One region of the Salinicola sp. CR57 genome, then DNA from elsewhere that is predicted to be linked to it. Evidence: predicted binding sites of a transcription regulator. Region 1 holds the regulator's gene; each other region holds the start of a gene.
The links. The regulator sigma-54, encoded in region 1, starts transcription at its own class of promoters, with help from an activator protein. The targets are predictions, from matches to a motif close to TGGCACNNNNNTTGCTNT.
Positions count from the first base shown of each region.

Region 2: the regulator sigma-54 is predicted to act here: its motif matches at 5,344-5,361, upstream of glnL (nitrogen regulation protein NR(II)).
Region 3: the regulator sigma-54 is predicted to act here: its motif matches at 4,980-4,997, upstream of DOM56_RS01415 (amino acid ABC transporter substrate-binding protein).

Region 1 covers NZ_PZJL01000009.1:181-7,455, reverse strand. Annotated here, with positions in the region: gene lptC (LPS export ABC transporter periplasmic protein LptC) at 1-456, shown strand, start outside; gene lptA (lipopolysaccharide transport periplasmic protein LptA) at 453-983, shown strand; gene lptB (LPS export ABC transporter ATP-binding protein) at 1,076-1,801, shown strand; gene DOM56_RS14530 (RNA polymerase factor sigma-54) at 1,941-3,368, shown strand; gene raiA (ribosome-associated translation inhibitor RaiA) at 3,488-3,796, shown strand; gene ptsN (PTS IIA-like nitrogen regulatory protein PtsN) at 3,806-4,285, shown strand; gene rapZ (RNase adapter RapZ) at 4,289-5,233, shown strand; gene DOM56_RS14510 (HPr family phosphocarrier protein) at 5,220-5,489, shown strand; gene mgtE (magnesium transporter) at 5,590-6,945, shown strand; gene DOM56_RS14500 (hotdog domain-containing protein) at 7,003-7,275, shown strand, end outside.
Region 2 covers NZ_PZJL01000010.1:40,338-47,612, reverse strand. Annotated here, with positions in the region: gene DOM56_RS14970 (cobalamin-independent methionine synthase II family protein) at 1-695, shown strand, start outside; gene DOM56_RS14965 (alpha-amylase family glycosyl hydrolase) at 723-2,471, opposite strand; gene glnG (nitrogen regulation protein NR(I)) at 2,759-4,168, opposite strand; gene glnL (nitrogen regulation protein NR(II)) at 4,262-5,305, opposite strand; gene DOM56_RS14950 (DUF4124 domain-containing protein) at 5,484-6,053, opposite strand; gene glnA (glutamate--ammonia ligase) at 6,249-7,275, opposite strand, start outside.
Region 3 covers NZ_PZJL01000001.1:299,882-307,156, forward strand. Annotated here, with positions in the region: gene DOM56_RS01390 (host attachment family protein) at 1-119, opposite strand, end outside; gene DOM56_RS01395 (Rid family detoxifying hydrolase) at 254-646, opposite strand; gene DOM56_RS01400 (amino acid ABC transporter ATP-binding protein) at 658-1,437, opposite strand; gene DOM56_RS01405 (amino acid ABC transporter permease) at 1,502-2,614, opposite strand; gene DOM56_RS01410 (amino acid ABC transporter permease) at 2,616-3,806, opposite strand; gene DOM56_RS01415 (amino acid ABC transporter substrate-binding protein) at 3,892-4,920, opposite strand; gene DOM56_RS01420 (VanZ family protein) at 5,211-5,612, opposite strand; gene DOM56_RS01425 (DCC1-like thiol-disulfide oxidoreductase family protein) at 5,609-6,103, opposite strand; gene hemE (uroporphyrinogen decarboxylase) at 6,075-7,190, opposite strand.

The DNA of each region.
Region 1 (7,275 bases):
GGCGAGCCCGACTACTATCTCGAGGATGCCAGCATGACGCGCTTCGACGAACGGGGGCGCGCCTATCAGCGACTGGAAACGCCACGCCTGGTGCACACGCCCTCCGACGACATCATCCGCACCGAGGCGCCCCACGGTTACCTGACCGACGACCAGCAACGCCAGTGGCAGGTGACCAGTCAGACGGGGCAACTGAGCCGCAGCGGAGAGCAGTTGACGCTCCAGGGCGACGCCCGTCTGGTTCAGCCGGAGCAGGCGTGGAGCCTGGAAACGCAGACGCTGCACTACGACAACCGCGAGGCCCACGCCTGGAGTGACACGCCCTCCGTGTTGCGCCAGCATAATCAGACCATGCGCGGGGATCGCTTCGATGCCTGGATCAACGAAGATCGTATGCGTTTGACCGACAACGTGCAGGGGCGCCTGCCACAGCAATCTGAGGATCAAGGATCATGAGGCGAGAAATCGGCCAACTCCTGGTGCTGACCGCGCTGGGTTTCACCAGTTTTCCAACCATCGCGCTGGAAAGCGATGCCAGTTCACCGATCGAGATCGCCGCCGATCAACTCGAGCTGGACGACCGTCAGGGTACTGCAGTCTATACGGGTGGCGTCGACCTGCAGCAAGGCAGCATGCACCTCAAGGCCGCACGCGTCGACATCCAGCGCGGCAACAACGGCCAGGTCAGCCTGGTCACCGCCAAGGGCGGCGGCGGCGAGCGCGCCTACCTCGAACAGAAGCCGTCCCCCGACCAGGAGATCGTCAAGGGCTGGGGCGACACCGTGGTCTATCACGCGGCCCAACGACGCGTGGAACTGATCGGTAACGCGGAACTTCATCAGGCCGGCGACACCTTCGATGGTGCCTATGTCGAGTATTATCTCGACTCGCGACGCGTCCAGGCCCGCTCCGCCCAGAACAGCGACGGGAACGGCGACGGCCGCGTCCGCATGACCCTCACGCCGCGTGACTCGTCCCAGTAACGCTCAAACCCTGACCCGGCACGGCCTCGAGCCGCCGCGTGGGGCGTGATCGCCGACACCATACCCGGCGCGCAGCCACAAGGATCGTATTCATGAAAACGCTAACGGCCGCCAACCTTGCTAAGAGCTACAAGGGACGCCGAGTCGTCCACGACTTCAGCCTGACGCTGCGGCAAGGCAGCATCGTCGGCCTGCTGGGGCCGAATGGCGCAGGCAAGACCACCTCCTTCTACATGATCGTCGGCCTGGTCAAGTCCGATGCCGGCAGCGTCCATATCGACGACATGGATCTCAGCCGCGCCCCGATGCACGACCGGGCGCGAGCCGGCATCGGCTATCTGCCGCAGGAAGCCTCGATCTTCCGCAAGCTGAGCGTTGCCGACAACATCATGGCCATCCTCGAGACGCGCAAGGACCTGGATCGTGCCGGGCGACGCGAGCGGCTGGAACAGCTGCTCGGCGACTTCCACGTCGATCATATTCGCGACAACCTGGGCATGAGCCTGTCCGGCGGCGAGCGGCGGCGGGTCGAGATCGCCCGCGCCCTGGCCACCGAGCCGGCCTTCGTGCTGCTCGACGAACCGTTCGCCGGTGTCGACCCCATTTCGGTCGGTGACATCAAGAGCATCATCCGCCAGCTGCGCGACCGCGAGATCGGCGTCCTGATCACCGATCACAACGTGCGCGAGACGCTCGACATCTGCGATAATGCCTACATTGTCGGCGACGGCCAGATCATCGCCGAGGGCCGGCCCCAGGCCATTCTCGAAAACCAGCGCGTCCGCGAGGTCTATCTTGGCCACGAGTTCCGCCTGTAGTCGCCTCTCCCTCGTCATGCCATCGGCAGCCATACCTGGCATCCGCGTCGATGGCATGTTTCTTGCATGAAACGTTGCATCTCGTCACCGCAGCCAGTAACGTAAGCCTTCCACCGTTGATTGTGACGATCGTTTCTCCATGTCCATGAAGCCCTCGCTGCAACTCAGGGTCGGCACGCAGTTGACCATGACGCCTCAGCTCCAGCAGGCCATTCAACTGCTCCAGCTGTCGACGCTCGACCTCCGCCAGGAAATCCAGCAGGCGCTCGAATCCAATCCCATGCTGGAGATGGAAGAGCCCTACTCGGAGCAGGAAACTCAGGACGCCACGGAAGACGAGTGGGCCAGTGACATTCCCGATGAACTGGCCCTCGACAGCGACTGGAGCGATACCTACCAGGACGCCCATGCCAGCTCGTCGGGTAGCGCCAGCGAAGAAGCGCCGGATTTCGACCGCAACGCAGCCGTGACCACCCTCCAGGATTATCTGCTCTGGCAACTGGCCATGGGAGATTTCGACGAGCGCGAGCGCGCGCTCGGGGAGTGCCTGATCGACGCCGTCAACGACGACGGCTACCTGGTGGGCTCGCTGGACGAGCTGGCGACGAGTCTGCGCGAGCAGCGCAGAGAGAGCGTCAGCATGGCCGATCTCGAGCACATGCTCATGCGCCTGCAGCAGTTCGATCCGACCGGCGTCGGCGCTCGCAATCTGCGCGAATGCCTGCTGCTTCAACTCGGCACACTGGACGACGACACGCCGCTGCTACCCCAGGCCAAGCGCCTGGTGCGCCAGTTTCTCGAGGCGCTGGCCGGCAACGACCGGCGACTGCTCAAGCGTCGCCTGCGTCTCGAGGAGAACGAACTCGACAGCGTCATCGCCCTGATCCGGACGCTGGAGCCGCGCCCGGGGCAGCGCTTCGATACCAGTCGTGACGATTACGTGGTTCCCGATCTGGTTGCCACGCCCTCTCGCGATGGCTGGCGCATCGAGCTCAATGCCGAAACCCTGCCGCGCCTGCGCATTCAGCCCGACTACGCCGCCCTGATCAAGCGGGCGGACAAGAGCGATGACAACACCTTCCTGCGCCAGCACCTGCAGGAAGCCCGCTGGCTGATCAAGAGCCTCTCCAGTCGAAACGATACCCTGCTCAAGGTGGGTCGAGAGATCATGTCGCGCCAGATCGGGTTTCTCGAGCGCGGCGAAGAGGCGATGAAACCCCTGATCCTGGCCGATATCGCCCGCAGCGTCGACATGCATGAATCGACGATCTCCCGCGTCACGACCCAGAAGTACATTCACACGCCACGCGGCGTATTCGAGCTGAAATATTTTTTCTCGAGCCAGGTCGGCGGCCAGGGCGGCGAAGGTGATAGCTATTCGAGTACCGCCATCCGCGCTCGCATCAAGAAATTCATTGGCGACGAATCCCCTCGCAAGCCGCTGTCGGACAGCAAACTGGTCGAATTGCTGGCCCAGTCCGATATCAGCGTGGCCAGACGCACCGTGGCCAAATATCGCGAAGCCATGGGCATTCCGTCCTCCAGCGAGCGCAAGCGTCTGGCCTGATACAGGGCTCCGAAACCAGTCAAGACTCGCCATTCCGAATCAGATCGATCACGATGCCTTTGCAGTCCCCTGAAAAGGGTTACAATCAGAAGTGCCATCTGCCGCAACAGGAGTGTGTCATGCAAGTGAACGTTACCGGCCACCATGTCGAGCTGACCGACGCCCTCCGGGACTACGTCGGAGAGAAACTCGTTCGTTTGGAGCGTCACTACGACAACATCACCAATGTCCAGGTCACCCTGAGTGTCGAGAAGGAACGCCAGCAGGCAGCCTGTACCCTGCACGCAGCAGGCGGCGATCTACACGCCGAAGCCAGCGACACCGACATGTATGCCGCCATCGATTCACTGGCCGACAAACTCGACCGCCAACTGGTCAAACACAAAGAGAAGGCACAAGCCCGCGCCCAAGGCGCAGGCGCCCGCTGACGCCTGATGATGACACTGGAAAGCATTCTGCCCCCCGAGCGAACTCTGTTCGAGGTCACGGGGGGCAGCAAAAAACGTCTGCTGGAATTCTTCAGCACCTTCATCGCCCAGAATACACCCAGTCTGGATAGCCATGAGGTCTTCAGCCGCCTGATCGGTCGCGAGCGACTGGGTAGCACGGGGATCGGCAACGGCGTTGCCATCCCCCATGCCCGCAGTCCGCATTGCAAAGGGCCGATCGCGGGATTCATGCGCCTGGAAGACGCCATCGACTTCGATGCCATCGACGGCGAGCCGGTGGATCTGGTTTTCGTGCTGCTGGTGCCGGAAGAGGCGGATGATGCGCATCTGTCGCTGCTGGCGGAAGTTGCCGGCATCATGAATCAGAGCAGCGTTCGGCAGCAGTTGCGTCAGGCCGACTCGCAGCGGGCGTTGCATGACGCGCTCGTCGATGCCATCCGCCATCACCGTGACAGCGACGACGGATAAGCGATGCAACTCGTCATCATCAGCGGCCGCTCGGGCTCGGGGAAATCGATCGCGCTGCAGGCGCTCGAGGATCTTGGCTACTATGCCATCGACAACCTCCCGGCCAACCTGCTGGCACCGCTGATCGACGAGCTACGCAGCGCGCCACCCTCCCGCCCCAACGTGGCGGTCAGCATCGACGCACGCAACCTGCCCGAATCGCTGGAGCGTTTCCCCATCCTGCTGGAGGCGGTACGCAAGCGCGGCATCGATACTCAGGTCGTCTATCTCACCGCCGACGCCAAGATCCTGCTCGAGCGCTACTCGGCCACTCGCCGCCGTCACCCGCTGACCCGCGGCAATGACATGACCCTGGCCGAGGCCATCGATCACGAGCAAAGCTATCTCGCGCCGATTCGCCGCGTGGCCGACCTGGTCATCGATACCCAAGGGCTCTCGGTGCACGATCTCCGGGCCCGGATCGGCGAGCAGGTGGCCAAGCATACCGGTGGCCGCCTGACCCTGACCTTCGAGTCGTTCGGCTTCAAACGGGGCGTGCCGCTGGACGCCGACATGGTGTTCGACGCCCGCTGCCTGCCCAACCCGTTCTGGGACCCCGGGCTGCGCGCCTACGACGGCAGGGATGCCTCGATCATCGAGTTCCTGGAGTCTTACCCCGATGTCCATGCCCTGGCGGAGGATATCCATGGCTGGCTCGATCGCTGGTTGCCATCCTACCTGGCCAGTCATCGCAGCTACCTGACGGTTGCCATCGGCTGTACCGGCGGCCAACACCGCTCGGTCTATCTGATCGAGCGGCTGGCACGCCATTTTCACCACGACGACGCCGATATCCGACTGCGCCATCGTGAGCTGGGTATTCATACCGCTCTCTCGAGCGACTCAGCAGCGCAGCCATCGGCACCAACAGGAAACGCAGGATCCCCAGAGCGCGATGCCGACACGTGAACTTCGTCTGACCAACCGCCGCGGGCTGCATGCCCGTGCCGCCACCAAGCTGGTGCAGTGCTGCCAACCCTTCGACGTACGCGTCGCGATCTATCACGGTAACCGCCAGGCAGATGCCGCCAACATCATGTCGCTGCTGATGCTCGCCGCCCCTTGTGGCACCGAGCTGGTCGTCGTTACCGAAGGCGAAGACGAGGACATCGCCATGGACGCTATCATCGGGCTGTTCGACGCTCGTTTTCACGAGGACGAGTAACCCGCCTCATTTATGAACAGCGTTTTCCATCCTCGTCATGCGCCTCGACGATGGTAGAATGCTCACCCTATCGCCAGTCGTTCAAGGATGACCGTTCAGGATGAGCAACAATCCCGAAAAACTGCAGCCACGGCTGGCCAAGCTCAACCAAGCCCTCGAGAGCGGCGCGCTGGATCAGGCGCGGCGCATGCTCAATCGCGGCTTGGCGCCGGTGGATGTCGCCCACCTGCTCGAATCGACGCCGCCCAAGGAGCGCGAGATCCTGTGGGGCTTGCTGGACCCCGAGCTACACGGCGACGTGCTGCAGTATCTGGGCGATGACGTCCAGCTCGAATTCCTCAACCGCATGGATGCGGAAGAGCTGCTGACAGCGACCGAAGGGCTCGACGTCGACGACCTCGCCGACCTGCTTCAGCAGCTACCCAATACCGTCATTCAGGAAGTCCTCCAGTCCATGGAGGCGCAGGAACGCCAACGCGTCGAAGCGGTGCTCTCCTATCCGGAAGACACCGCCGGCGGCCTGATGAACCCGGATGCGATCACCATCCGCCCGGATATCACGCTGGACGTCGTTCTCCGCTACCTGCGTCGCCACGAGCGCCTGCCGGATGCCACCGACACCCTGCTGGTGGTCACGCGCCGCGATGAGCTGATCGGGATCCTGTCGATCAACCGCCTGCTGGTATCGGATGTCTCGGTCCTGGTTCGCGAAGTGATGCAGACCGACTTCCACGCCATTCAGGCGACCGCCTCGGATAGTGACGTGGCGACGCTATTCCAGAAGCACGACTTGATTTCGGCACCAGTCGTCGGTATCGACGGCAAGTTGCTCGGCCGCATCACCATCGACGACGTGGTCGATGTCATCCGGGAGGATGCCGAGCACCAGGTCATGAGCATGGCCGGTCTCGACGAGGACGAAGACACCTTCGCCCCCGCGCTGAGGACGAGCCGCCGCCGTGCGGTATGGCTCGGCATCAACCTGGTCGCGGCGACGATCGTCTCCATCGCCATCGGTTTCTTCGAGGACACCATCCAGCAGATCGCCGCGCTGGCCGTGTTGATGCCGATCGTTTCCAGCATGGGCGGTATCGCCGGCTCCCAGACGCTGACTGTCCTGATTCGCGGTATCGCGCTGGGCCACGTCTCGGGCGCCAATGTCCGTTGGCTGCTGATTCGCGAACTGCTCGTCGGCATGACCAACGGACTGATCTGGGCCGTCGTCGTGGGCGCGATGTCGGTGTTCCGCTTCGATGACATTCGGCTCGGCGAGATCATCGCCATGGCGATGGTCATCAACCTGACCGTCGCCACGTTCGCAGGCACCCTGATCCCGGTGATGCTGAAAAAGTTCAAGATCGATCCGGCACTGTCCGGCGGCGTGCTGTTGACGACCATCACCGACGTGGTCGGCTTCGTCGCCTTCCTCGGATTGGCGACGGCGTTCTATCTGTAACGACACCGTGGCAACGTATCCCCAAGACACGAGCGCCGGTCAGGCAAGGAGCAGCAGATGAACTTCCATACCCGCAAGTGGATCAAGCCCGAGGATCTCAACCCCAACGGGTCACTCTTCGGTGGCAGCCTGTTGCGCTGGATCGACGAGGAGGCGGCCATCTACGCCATCATTCAGCTGGGCAACGCCCAGGTGGTGACGAAATACATCTCCGAGATCAACTTCGTCTCCAGTGCCCGGCAGGGCGACATCATCGAGCTGGGCATCACCGCCACCCGTTTCGGCACCAGCTCCATTACCCTGGAGTGCCACGTCCGCAACAAGATAACC
Region 2 (7,275 bases), on a different contig from region 1:
GTCCCAGCGTGCTGCACTTCCGCGGCGGTCGCAAGAAGATCGACAGTGGCGTCTATCCCAGCCTGAATGCCTTTTTCGCCGATACCGCCGACGCCTACCGTGACGCCGTCGGCGCCTTCTACGATGCCGGCTGCCGCTATTTGCAACTGGACGACACCGTGTGGGCCTATCTCTGCTCGGAAAAAGAGCTGCAGGCGGCCCGGGACCGCGGCGACGACCCCGACCGCCTGCAGGCGATCTACGCCGAGATGCTCAATCATGCCCTCGCCGGCAAGCCGGACGACCTCCATGTCTCGCTCCACGTCTGTCGCGGCAACTTCCGCTCCACCTGGATCAGCGAAGGCGGTTACGAGCCGGTGGCCGAGACCCTGTTCGGTCGCGTCAACGTCGATGCCTGGTTCCTGGAATACGACAGCGACCGCGCTGGCAGCTTCGATCCGCTGCGCTTCGTCCCGGAGGGCCACCAGCAGGCGGTGCTGGGGCTGATCACCACCAAGATAGGCGAGCTCGAGGCGCCGCAGGTAGTCAGAGCGCGTCTCGACGAGGCCACGCGGTTCGTCGACCGGCAACAGCTCTGTCTGAGCCCGCAGTGCGGTTTCGCCTCCACCGAGGAGGGCAACGAACTCGCCGAGCGGGCACAGTGGGACAAGGTGCGGCTAGTGGTCGACCTGGCCCGCGACTACTGGGGCGGGTGAGCCGCCGGTCGGACCCGGGGCGCGGGCTCAGCCCTGCCGCGCCCCGCCCTCGTCCTGCCCCATCAGCGACCCCAGCAGCCGGCTGAGGAAGCCCTTGCGCTCGGGGTCGGGCTCCTGGTCGATCAGCGCCCGGGGGTCGATGCTAGCCCGGTCGACATGCACGAACGCCGCCTGGAAGGCAGGCAGAGTCAGCTCGCCGTTCTCGAGGTGCGCCGTGAATCCCGCCTGATAGACGATCTCGCCAGCGCCGTCCGGGAGACTGGTGTGGCGCGTTTCATCGGTGAGGTTGAAGACCGCCAGGATCGCCTGGTCCCGGGAGACCCGCAACCAGCCCAGCAAATCGTCGTCGAAGTCGCCCAGAATCAAGGTGCCGTCGACCATCGCCGGCTGCGACTTGCGCCAGTGCAGGAACTCGCGCGTCACGCGCAGGGTGCTGTCCGCGTCGGCGAGCTGTCGCTCCACCGACAGCTGACGGTGATGACCGTCCACCGGCAGCCAAGGCTCCATCGAGGTGAAGCCCCCGTACTCGCCGCTCGTCCAGGGCATCGGCGTACGGCAGCCGTCGCGCCCCTTGTAATCCGGCCACAGCGCCAGCCCGTAGGGGTCGACCAGACGCTCGTAGGGGACGTCCGCTTCCGGCAATCCCAGCTCCTCGCCCTGGTAAAGACAGAGGCTACCGTAGAGCGAGCAGAGCATGACCGTCGCGACCTTGGCCACCAGCGGCCCTTGCTGCTCCAGGTTCTCGTGCTGGGTCCAGCGCGAGACGACGCGCATGACGTCGTGATTGGAGAGCGCCCAGCACGGCCAGGCGTCGCCCGCGTAATACTGGAAATGCTCGATGATGTCGCGCAGCCGCTGGGCGCTGAACTCGGCATCGAACAGGTCGAAGGTGTAGGCCATGTGGAGCCGGTCTTCGCCGATGGTGTACTCGACCATGCGCTCCAGCGGGCGATCGTCGGATATCTCTCCCACCGTCATGGTGCCGGGGTACTCGTCCATCAGGGCGCGCAATTCGCTCAGGAAGCCGAGATTCTCCGGCTGGCTGATATCGAACTGGTGGCGCTGCATCGAATAGGGGTTCGATGCCGGGACGCTGGGCGTCTTGAGCTCGCCGCTGCCGAGCGCCGGGTTATCCTGCAGCGCCAGGCTGTGGAAGTAGAAATTCGAGGTATCCAGCCGAAAGCCGTCGACCCCGAGATCGAGCCAGAAGCGGGCGTTGTCGAGCTGCTCCTTGCGCACCGCCGGGTTGTGGAAGTTGAGGTCCGGCTGGCAGGAGAGGAAGTTGTGCAGATAGTACTGGCGGCGCCGACTGTCGAACGTCCAGGCGCTGCCACTGAAGAAGGAAAGCCAGTTATTGGGCGGGGTGCCATCGGGCTTGGGATCGGCCCACACGTACCAGTCGGATTTCTGGTTTTCCCGCGAGCTGCGGCTCTGGACGAACCAGTGGTGCTGATCCGAGGTGTGACTGAGCACCAGGTCGATGATCACTTTCAGCCCCAGACCGTGGGCCCGCTCGAGCAGCATCTGGAAGTCGTGAAAGGAGCCGAACATCGGATCGACACCGCGATAATCGGTGACATCGTAGCCGAAGTCCTTCATCGGCGAGGGGAAGAACGGCGAAATCCAGATCGCATCGACACCCAGTTCGGCGACATAGTCCAGCTTCGCGGTGATCCCGGGCAGATCCCCGATGCCATCGCCACGCGCGTCCATGAAGCTTCTGGGATATATCTGATAGATGACGCTGCCACGCCACCATTGGGTCGAATCGGACATGCGAGTCCCCGTGTTGGTGTCATCTATTTCACGCCGGTAACGATCAGCCAGCGACGACGACGCCCGACCTGGCATGGAAGCCAGCGCCGGGCGTCGTGTCAGACTAGCGGTTTTTGTGATCGAGGTTAAATTCGGGAGGCAGCCGAGGCCACCGCCTGGCCCGCCGACTTCCCCAGCGGGCGGTGCCGGCAAGGGTCAGCGCCCGGCTTCCTCCCGCTTCAGCCACCAGGCAAAGAGTAGCCCGGCCGCCATCAGAGCAGCGGCGAGCGCGCTGGCCAGCACTGGGCCTATTCGTCAGCTAGCGCCGGCAGGAGCACTTTCACCTTTCGAGTCAAGGTATTGCGGCCCCAGCCCAGCAGCTCGGCGGCTTCCCCCTTGCGGCCGCCGGTATGCTTCAAGGCGGTCTCGATCAGGATCCGCTCGAAATCCGGCATCGCCTCTTCGAGCAAATGCGTGTGGCCCGAGGCCAGCGCCCGATCCGCCCACTCGCGGAACGCGTTGCGCCAGTCTCCGCTCGGCGCCTCGGTCCCCTCGAGCTCGCGCAGCTCCGGCGGCAGATCGTCGACCAGCACTTCCCGACCGGAGGCCATGACGGTCAGCCAGCGACAGGTGTTTTCCAATTGCCGCACGTTGCCCGGCCAGGGGAGATGCGTGAGATGCGTCTCGGCGTCGCGGGTCAGAACCTTGGGCTCGGTGGAGAGCTCCTTGGCGGCCTCGGCGAGGAAATGCTGGGCCAGGCGGGGAATGTCCTCGCGTCGCTCCGACAGCCGTGGCAGGTGAACGCGAATCACGTTCAGCCGGTGAAACAGATCCTCGCGAAAACGGCCTTCCGTCACCAGTTTTTCCAGGTTCTGGTGGGTCGCGGCAATGATCCGCACATCCACCTTGACCGGCACATGGCCACCGACCCGGTAGAATTCACCATCCGCCAGCACGCGCAGCAGCCGCGTCTGGGTATCGGCGGGCATGTCGCCGATCTCGTCCAGGAACAGCGTGCCGCCGTCGGCCTGCTCGAAGCGCCCGCGGCGCTGGGCGGCGGCGCCGGTGAAGGCCCCTTTTTCATGACCGAACAGCTCCGACTCCATCAGGTCCTTGGGAATCGCTGCCATGTTGAGCGCGATGAACGGGTGACCACTGCGCGGACTATGCTGGTGCAGGGCCTGGGCGACACGCTCCTTGCCGGTGCCCGACTCGCCGTTGATCAGCACCGTGATATGCGACTGCGACAGCCGGCCGATGGCGCGAAACACCTCCTGCATCGCCGGCGCCTCGCCGATGATCTCGGCCGAGAGTCCTTCCGGCATCGCCGCCGGCGAGCGCCGCTCCCGGGCATGGGCAACGCCGCGCCGCACCAGCGCCAGCGCGTCGTCCACGTCGAACGGCTTGGGCAGGTACTCGAAGGCACCTCCCTGATAGGAAGCGACCGCGCTATCCAGATCCGAGTGAGCCGTCATCACGATCACCGGCAGATCGGGATGCATCTCGCGCACCTTGGCCATCAGGTCGAGACCGTCGAGCCCCGGCATGCGGATATCGGTCAGGAGCACGTCCGGGGGCTGTCGCTCGATCGCCTCGAGCGCCGCATCGGCACGCTCGAAGGATTGCACCTCGAGATCCGGTTGTGCCAGCGCCCTTTCCAGGACCCAGCGGATAGCGCGGTCATCATCGACGATCGCGATACGGGCGACTTCAGTCATGGCAGTTCTCCAGCAGAACGGTGAATCGTGTGCTTGGCGGCGTCGATATGGGCCTCTCGCCAGACTCGGCAGCGATATAGCGAGCCGACACGCTCACTGTGGCGCCTCGAAGGGGATCAATAATCGGAATTCCGTGATACCGGGATGGGAGTCGCACTCGATCAGGCCTTGATGCTGATGCAGGATCGACTGCGCGATCGACAGTCCCAGACCGCTGCCCTCGGCACGCCCGGAAACCATCGGAAAGAACAGCGTTTCGCGGATGTGCTCGGGGATGCCGGGGCCGTTGTCGATCACCGCGACCTCGCAGACCAGACGGTGACGCTCGGCGCCGAGGGTGAACTGACGACGGACGCGAGTACGCAGCAGCAGGCGCGGTTCGGGCGTATCGAACTCCTCCATCGCCTGGACGGCGTTGCGCGCGATGTTGAGAACCGCCTGGATCAGTTGCGCCTCGTCGCCGACCAGATCCGGCACGCTGGGATCGTAGTCGCGCTCGAAGCTCAACCGGTGATGCTCCACCTCGAGCAGCGCTCGAACACGCTCCAGCACCTTGTGCACGTTGAGCGGCTCATGACGCACCAGCGTGTTGGGGCCAAGCATGCGGTCGACTAGGTCCCGCAGGCGATCCGCCTCTTCGACGATGATCCGGGTGAACTCGGTGAGCTGCGGGTCGGGAAGATCACGTTCCAGCAACTGGGCGGCGCCACGAATGCCGCCCAGCGGATTCTTGACCTCGTGGGCGAGCCCTCGCATCAGCACCTTGACCGTCTCCTGTCGCGCGATCAGGGCCTCCTCCCGCGAGATGCGCAGCAATCGATCCCGCGGTTCGATCTCCAGCAGCAGTTCGCGACTGGTGATCGGTGTCGCAGTGAAATCCACCGTGATCACATCCCCCGCGGCCAGCACCAGCGCCGCTTCCCGTTGCGTATAGGGATGGCACTCCTGCATTGCCTTGTGCAGCACCTGACGCACACTGCCATCCTCGCCGTTGAGGCACTCCAGCCACTGACCGACCACCCGGGGCCGGCTAGCCGCCAACAGTGCTTCGGCCGCGGGGTTGAGCCAGCGCACGTGAAGCCGCTCGTCGAGTAACAGGACGGCGGTCGTCAGATGCTCCAGCAAACGTTGATACATGCGTTGTTCCATCGTGGTGATCCGGTACGTGCTTATACAGTGCAAAAACCGCGCCACTCCCCGATTTCGCCCATGGACAGGGAGGTCCGGATAAAAATTGGAAATTCATTCACCAAAATAGTGCAAACGCTGAAGGCCGTGGCTACCGATTGGAGGCACGACGCCACTGCAGACGGAACTACTTGCCACGACTGGGATTGTTGGGATTGGCCGGCAGATTGATGCTGGCACGCTGCACGTAGAGCGTCACCGGCGGCGTCGATAGTCTCACCTGCCCTTGGGCATCGACCAGATCGGCCTGAAGCTGATGCTCGCCTCGCGGCAACTGGCTCAGCACGAAGACGCTGGTATGCATTGGCGACTGGCTAATCTTGCCGTCCACCCTTAGCTGGACACGGTCGCTCCGCTGCAGCGCGGGCTCGATCGCCAACCTGACCTGGACGTTTCCCGCTTGTCCGGTCGGCAGCGTCTGCTGGTTCTCCGGACGAGTGATCACGAAGCGCTCGTACTCCACCGCCGGAACCTCGGGCGTGACCGGCTGGCGCGAGTCCACACGCGGCTCGACCTCGGTGGGATCGACCACCGTGATCGGCTTGAGATCGACACGCGTGCCCGCCCCCGGCTCGTCGCTGTAGACCACGTTACCCTCAGCATCGACATGTCGATAGACCGATGCCGCCATCGCGGGCAGGACGGCCCCGGCCACCAGGCAAATCGATATCACCGATACCGCCATCCTCGTGCGCATCCGTTGGCGCTCCATTGTCGATCATCCTGTTATCGGCCGGTGGCTTCGATCCTTCACCTGCCCAGGGGTCTCCTGCTCCTCGCGCCGTTCTCCCAAGGCCCGCCTCATGGGCAGCATCCGGGAAGGCGGTCCCACAAAAAAGCCCCACCGAAGTGGGGCTCTCTTTCTGCGAGGCATCGGGCCTGGGCTCGAGCTTCAGACGCTGTAGTAGAGATCGAATTCGACCGGATGCGTCGCCAGACGCAGGCGCTCGACGTCTTCGCTCTTCAGCGCGATATAGGCATCGATCATGTCGTCGGTGAACACGCCACCTTCGGTCAGGAAGGCGCGATCGGCGTCGAGCGCTTCCAGGGCCTGATCGAGGCTGGTCGCCACGGTCGGGACCTTCTTGCCTTCTTCCGGCGGCAGATCGTACAAGTTCTTGTCCATGGCGTCGCCAGGATGAATCTTGTTCTTGATGCCGTCGATACCGGCCATCAGCATCGCAGAGAACGCCAGGTACGGGTTGGCAGTCGGGTCGGGGAAACGAGTCTCGACGCGCTTGCCCTTCGGGCTGGCGGTGTACGGAATTCGAATCGACGCAGAGCGGTTACGCGCACTGTAGGCCAGCATGACCGGCGCTTCGAAGCCCGGCACCAGACGCTTGTAGGAGTTGGTCGAAGCGTTGGTGAAGGCGTTCAGCGCACGCGCGTGCTTGATGATACCGCCGATGTAGTACAGCGCCATTTCGGACAGGCCGGCGTACTCGTCACCCGCAAACTGGTTGGTGCCGTCCTTCCAGAAAGACTGGTGAACGTGCATCCCGGAACCGTTGTCGCCAACCAGCGGCTTGGGCATGAAGGTTGCCGTCTTGCCGTAGGCATGCGCGACGTTGTGGATGACGTACTTCATCTCCTGAACTTCGTCGGCTTTCTTCACCAGCGTGTTGAACTTGACGCCGATTTCGTTCTGACCGGCGTTGGCCACTTCGTGGTGATGCACTTCGACGCTCTGGCCGATCGCCTGCAGCGTGTTGCACATCGCGCTGCGAATGTCGTGGAAGCTGTCGACCGGCGGCACCGGGAAGTAGCCACCCTTGACGCGCGGACGGTGTGCCAGGTTGCCACCTTCGACCTGACGGTCAGTGGACCAGGCGCCCTCTTCGGAGGAGATCTTGTACATGGAGCCTTCGATATCGGTCTTCCAATGCACTTCGTCGAAGATGAAGAACTCGGGCTCCGGA
Region 3 (7,275 bases), on a different contig from region 1:
CCCGTATGCAGCCGGGACTCCGGATGCGTCAGTGTCTCGATTTCACGCAGTACCCGAGCCTCTAGGGCGAAGATACGCGCGCGGGATGCGTCGGCGGCAACAACGAAGGTCTTGTCCATGATCACGCTCTCCTGTTCCGTGGATCGTGATCCAAGCTTGGTAGAGATTCCTTCATCGCTCAACCTTCAGTCCTGCAGAAACGACTTCGCCCCGCAGGTGCAGGGCGAAGTCGCAAAGACCGAACGTCGGTCGATCATTCCACATGCGGAATCCAGGCAATCATGTCCACCTCGACATCGGCACCGCCGGCGAGGCCGGTGACACCGATGCAGGTTCGCGTTGGCAGCGGGTCCACAAAATAGCTGGCGTAGACACCGTTCACCTCCTCGAAGTGCCCCATGTTGGTGATGAAGACACGGCTCTGGACCACATGCTCGAAGCTGGTGCCGGCGGCTTCGAGGACGATCGCCAGATTCTGCATCACCCGGTGCGTCTGCTCGGTGAACGTGCCCAGCAGCATCTCATTGGTCTCCGGCACCGTCGGCATCTGGCCGGTGATGAAGACCAGCTCCCCCACCTTGCAGGCGTGGGAGAACGGTGCGATCGGCTGCGGGGCGCCGCTGACGAAAAGTTTTTCGATACCCATCTGGTCTATCCTCAATGCCCCAGAATCTGGCTCAGGAACAGCTGGGTTCGCTCGGAGCGCGGGTTGTTGAAGAACTCGTGCGGCGGCGCCTCTTCGATGATCTGCCCCTGGTCCATGAAGATCACCCGGTCGGCGACGGTCTTGGCGAAGCCCATCTCATGGGTGACGCAGAGCATCGTCATGCCTTCGTGGGCAAGCTCGATCATGACGTCGAGTACTTCCTTGATCATCTCCGGATCGAGCGCCGAAGTCGGCTCGTCGAACAGCATCACCTCCGGGCGCATGCAGAGCGCCCGGGCGATCGCCACGCGCTGCTGCTGCCCCCCCGAGAGCTGGCCGGGATATTTCAGCGCCTGATTGGCGATCTGAACCCGCTCCAGATATTCCATCGCGGTCTTCTCTGCCTCGGCACGCGGCTTCTTCTGTACCCAGATCTGAGATAGGCAGCAGTTCTCGAGCACGGTCAGGTGCGGGAACAGATTGAAGTGCTGGAAGACCATGCCGACGTTGCGGCGGATCTGCTCGATCCGCTTGACGTCGTTGGTCATCGGTACGCCGTTGACCACGATAGAGCCCTGTTGGTGCTCCTCGAGGTGATTGATGCAGCGGATCATCGTCGACTTGCCCGAGCCGGAAGGGCCGCAGATGACGATCCGCTCGCCCTTGGTCACGGTCAGGTTGATGTCGCGCAGCACATGGAAACTGCCGTACCACTTGTTGAGATGATCGATTTCGATCATCGGTCGGTCGCTGCCGGACGCGGTTGTCTGAGACGCTGTCGCTTCGCTCATGGCAATGATTTCCTGATGACAATCTTGTTATGGGAGTGCGTGAAGGCGCAGTCGCTGGTCGCACTCACCGTTTATGTCCGGTGTTCAGACGTCGCTCGATGTACAGGCTGTAGCGGGACATGCTGAAGCAGAATATCCAGTAGACGGCCGCCGCAAAGACATAGCCTTCCGTGGAAAAGCCCAGCCAGTTGGAGTCGGTGAGGCCGGCACGAATGATCGCCAGCAGATCGAAAAGGCCGATGATCAGCACCAGCGACGTATCCTTGAACAGCGCGATAAAGGTGTTGACGATTCCCGGGATCACCAGCTTGAGTGCCTGCGGCAGTACGATCAGGCCGGTTCTCTGCCAGTAGTTCAGACCCAGCGCCTGGCCCGCTTCCGTCTGCCCCTTGCCGATCGCCTGAAGGCCGCTGCGGATCACCTCCGCCATGTAGGCGCTCCAGAAGAACATGATCCCGATCAGTGCACGCAGCAGCTTGTCGAAATCAAGATTCCCGGGCACGAACAGGGGCAGCATGACCGAGGCCATGAAGAGTACCGTGATCAACGGAACGCCGCGCCAGAACTCGATGAAGATCACGCAGATGCCTTTGACGAACGGCATCTTGGAGCGTCGACCGAGGGCCAGAATGATCCCCAGCGGTAGAGAACCGACGATGCCCAGCACGGCGATCGTCAGCGTCAGCATCAGGCCACCCCAGGCGCGCGTCGGCACGTACTCGAGCCCGAACGAGCCCCCCACCAGCAGGAAGTAGGCGATGATCGGCAGACCGATAAGCGCAAACAGCGCCACCCACTTCTTGTAGGGAAGCTTGGGGACCGCCAGCCAGGCGACCAGGATCGCCAGCAGCGCGAACACGATGTCGACGCGCCAGCGCGCGGCTTCCGGATAGAAGCCGTAGATGATGGATTCGAAGCGCGCCGAGATGAACACCCAGCAGGCGCCCTGGCCGGTACAAGCGTCCCGCGTGGTACCGATCCAGTCAGCGTCGATCACCGCCCATTCGAGGAACGGCCAGATCAGTCGTGCCAGCAGGTAGATGACGACGATCGAGACGATACTGTTGATAGGGCCGTTGAACAGATTGGCTCGAAACCAGCCGATCACACCCCGGCGCTGGTCAGGCGCATCACGCGCTTCGATCATTTCAGTGCGGAAGGTAGAGTCAGTCGTCATCTCAACGCTCCTTCAGCAGCGTGCGCGCGTTATAAAGATTCATCAAAAACGAGACCGTCAGGCTGATGACCAGATAGACCGCCATGGTCATGGCGATGATCTCGATCGCCTGCCCGGTCTGGTTCAGCGTGGTACCGGCGAATACCGCGACGAGATCGGGATAGCCGATGGCGGTCGCCAGTGACGAGTTCTTGATCAGATTGAGATACTGGCTGGTCATCTGCGGGATGATCACGCGCATCGCCTGAGGAATGACGACCTTGCGCAGCGTGATCGCCTCCGGCAGGCTCAGCGAGCGCGCGGCTTCCGTCTGACCGTGAGAGACCGACAGAATGCCCGAGCGCACGATCTCGGCGATGAACGCCGCCGTGTAGATCGACAGCGCCAGCCACAGCGCCAGCAGTTCCGGCAGAATGTTGATACCGCCGCGGAAGTTGAAGCCCGCCATTTCCGGCAGCGTCCACTCGAGCGGTGACCCGGTAGCCAGGAAGACGATCAGCGGCAGGCCGACGATGACCGTCAGGCCGATCCAGTAGACGGGAAGCGACTTGCCCGTGCTCGCCTGGCGACGCTTGGCGAACACGCCGAACAGGATCGTGACGACGACGGCAACCAGCAGTGCCCAGGGCGTGGCGGCAAAGCCATCCAGCGGCTGCGGGTCGGGCATCACCATGCCCCGCACGTTGAAAAAGAAGGCGTCGAACAGCGACAGACTCTGTCGTGGCGACGGGAGGGCCCGCAGTACGGCGTAGTACCAGAACAGGATCTGAACCAGCAGCGGGATATTGCGGAAGGTTTCGACGTAGATCGTCGCCAGGCGCGCCAGCAGCCAGTTCGGCGACAGGCGCGCGATCCCGACCAGAAACCCGATGATCGTGGCGGCGACGATACCCAGCGCCGACACCAGCAGCGTATTGAGCAAGCCGATGACGAAGGTTCTGCCATAGGTACTGTCGCTGGTGTACTCGATCAGCGTCTGTGGAATCGAGAAGCCGGCTCGCCCCTCCAGAAAGCCGAAACCGGTATGAATACCGCGGGCTTCCAGGTTGAGCAGCGTATTGTGAACCAGATAACCGATGAAAGCCGCCAGTACCAGAAACAGCACGGCCTGAACGATCAGGGCGCGTATGGCGGGGTTCCGCCACAAGGGCCCGTGCCCCCGTCGCGGTAAGGTAGTGGATGGACGCAGCATGAGTTGTCTCTACTCGAGCGTGGAGAGGCACCGCGCCCCGGCGCTCAGACCGAAGGGGCGCGGTGTCGAGAGCACGAGGTAACGCTTAGCGAACCGGCGGTGCGTACTGGATGCCGCCGTCGTTCCACAGTGCGTTGATGCCGCGTTCGAGTCCCATCGGCGAGTCGGCGCCCACGGTGCGGTCGAACACCTCACCGTAGTTGCCCACCATCTTGACGATGTTGTAGGCCCAGTCGTTGCTGATGCCCATCTGCTCGCCGAAGTTGCCGTCCTTGCCCAGCAGGCGGGCGACGTCCGGATTCGGCGGGGTGTCGCGCATTTCGTCGACGTTCTCGCTGGTGATGCCGAGCTCTTCGGCGTCGAGCATGGCGAACAACGTCCACTTGACGATGTTGAACCACTGATCGTCGCCCTGACGCACGACCGGGCCCAGCGGCTCCTTGGAGATCCGTTCCGGCAGAATCACGACACCGTCCGGATCCGCCAGCTGCAGACGCAGTGCGGCCAGCTGCGAGGAGTCGGAGGTCAGCACGTCGCAGCGGCCGCTGTCGAAGCCCTGGGCGGTCTGGTCGGAGGTATCGAAGGCGACCTGCTGGAACTGCATGTCGTTGGCCTTGAAGTAGTCGGCCATGTTGAGTTCGGTGGTGGTACCGGCCTGCACGCAGATGGAAGCGCCATCCAGCTCTTTGGCGCTCTTGACGCCGAGATCCTTGCGCACCAGGAAACCCTGGCCGTCATAGAAGTTGACCCCGGTGAAGTTCAGCCCCAGCGAGTTGTCGCGGGTGGCGGTCCAGGTCGTATTGCGGGACAGCACGTCGACTTCACCGGACTGCAGCGCGGTGAAACGCTCCTTGGCGGTCAGCGGGGAGAAAACAACGGCTTCCGGGTCGCCCAGGACGGCCGCGCCAACGGCACGGCAGACTTCAACGTCGATACCGGTCCATTTGCCATTTTCATCGGGAGACGAGAACCCGGTCAGCCCCGTGCTGACACCACAGGTGAACTCGCCGCTGCTTTTGACATCATCCAGAGTGGCAGCCTGAACTTGGGTGACGGCAGCCGCGGCAAGCATGGCGGCTGGCAGTACGATCAGGCTTTTGTTCTTGTGGCGCATATGGAATCAACTCCCTCGCATTATCATTTGAGTGCATGCCGGAACATGCCCAGATGAAATTAGCAAAGTTCGTTCCACTTTCGCGCCGAGGGCCGTAAAACCCTGTTTCAACGCTACCCTAGCCTCGACGATCCTGCCCACATCGAGTCCGGCGGACCGCCCGGGTCGCCGAAATGACAACAAATTGTTTCAAAACAGTGCCTAAATAACACACCTGCACCATGGTGGTGCCCGCGCTGAAGATCCTTCCCGGACCCATGCCCGCCGGGAAACCCTGGTGCTTGATTCGACTAACGTTGAATTCCGCGACCGCGACGGTACCGCGATCCGATCGATGACACGCCCAGGGCGACGCTGGCGCCGAGCGCATTGGCGAGAATATCGTCCCAGTCACCGCCTTGACGCCCCGGCACGTAGAGCTGCAGGTATTCGATGGCGATACTGAATGTCACCGCCGCCAGCCAGGCCGACAGCCAGCGGCACCCGGAGAGACGCAGCCCTAGCGCCAGGCCGGCGTAGGCGATGAAGTGGTTGAACTTGTCCCAGGGCAGGTGCTGCGGCAACTCTTGAGCGGGACTCAAGCTTCCCCAGGCGATCCCCGCCGCCCAGACCAGCGTCGCCACCACCGCGGCCACTCTTGGCCAGCGCGATGGCCCAGCGTCGTCCCACTCTCGGCGGCGGCCGGCTTTCATGGCTCGTCCGCCAGTTCGCCAGGCAGCCCGCAGCGATGGCAGAGCCCGGCAGAAAGATGATTCACCCAGCGTGGATGATCCTCGAGACGCGCGGCACCAAGCGACGAGAGTCGATGCCGGTGGTTGCCGACGAGACGGTAGCCGCCATCGCGCAGAGGACGCGGGATCCAGCGCAACCACTCGAGTCGCTGCCAACCACCCCGCAGCCGGGCGGCCAGGCGCCAGACGGCATCGCTGTTACGGCGGGGTTCGCCGTCGGCGAAACACCAGATGCTGTCTGAACGCGCGAAATCGATGCCGAAATGCTCACCGAGCCGATGCGAGACCGAGCCCTCCAGCCCCGCGATGCGCAGCCGGCTGTCCGGCCTTTCGCGGGCCAGCAGCCAGCGAACCGAACGCCGGCAGAACGGGCAGTCGGCATCGAACAGCAGCAGGCCATTGCCGGCCTCGCCGCCAGCGGACTCATCGATGATAGGCGGGGCTGAGCTCATGCAGGGCATCCATGAACGCCGTGACGTGATCCGGATCGGTGAACTGACTGATGCCGTGTCCCAGGTTGAAGACATGACCTTCGCCCGGGCCGAAACTTTCGAGGATGCGGGCAACCTCCTCGCGGATCCGCGACGGCGGCGCAAACAGCACGTTGGGGTCGAGATTGCCCTGCAGCGCCACCCGTTCGCCGACGCGCCGACGGGCGTCGCTCAGCTCGGTGGTCCAGTCCAGGCCCACCGCGTCGCAGCCGCTGTCGGCGATCGACTCGAGCCACTGCCCGCCGTTCTTGGTAAACAGGATCACCGGCACCCGGCGGCCGTCGTGCTCGCGAATCAGGCCATCGACGATGCGCTGCATGTAGGCCAGGGAGAACTCGCGATAGGCCGGCGTCGACAATGACCCGCCCCAGGTGTCGAAGATCTGCACCACCTGGGCGCCGGCGCGAATCTGGGCATTCAGGTAGTCGGTGACCGCGGTGGCGAGTACGCCGAGCAACGCATGAAGGGTGTCGGGGTCGCCGTAGAGCATCGCCTTGAGGTGGCGGAAATCCTTGCTCGAGCCGCCTTCGACCATATAGGTCGCCAGCGTCCACGGGCTACCGGAAAAGCCGATAAGCGGCACCCGGCCACCGAGCTCGCGACGGATCGTGGAGACGGCGTTCATCACGTAGTCGAGATCGCGCTCGGCGTTCGGCGCGCTCAGCGCGGCCACCTCGGCGGCGGAGCGCACCGTCTTGCGGAACTTGGGGCCTTCACCTGTCTCGAAATAGAGCCCGAGACCCATGGCGTCCGGAATGGTCAGGATATCCGAGAACAGAATGGCGGCATCCAGCGGATAACGCTCGAGCGGCTGCAGCGTTACCTCGCAGGCCAGTTCGGCGTTGCGACACAGATCCATGAAACTGCCGGCGTGGGCCCGGGTCTGACGATACTCCGGCAGATAACGGCCCGCCTGTCGCATCATCCAGACCGGCGTGCGGTCCACCGGCTGGCGGGCCAACGCCCGCAGCAGGCGGTCGTTATGCAGCGCCGGCGGCTGGACAGCGTCGGAAAGCGCCTGCGACTGGGAATCACGGGACAGAGTCATGACAGCCTTTTGCGTTCGAGATTTGCCGGCATTGTAACGGATCGGCCGCCAGGCCTGTTATAATGCCGCCCTTTTTAATTGTCCG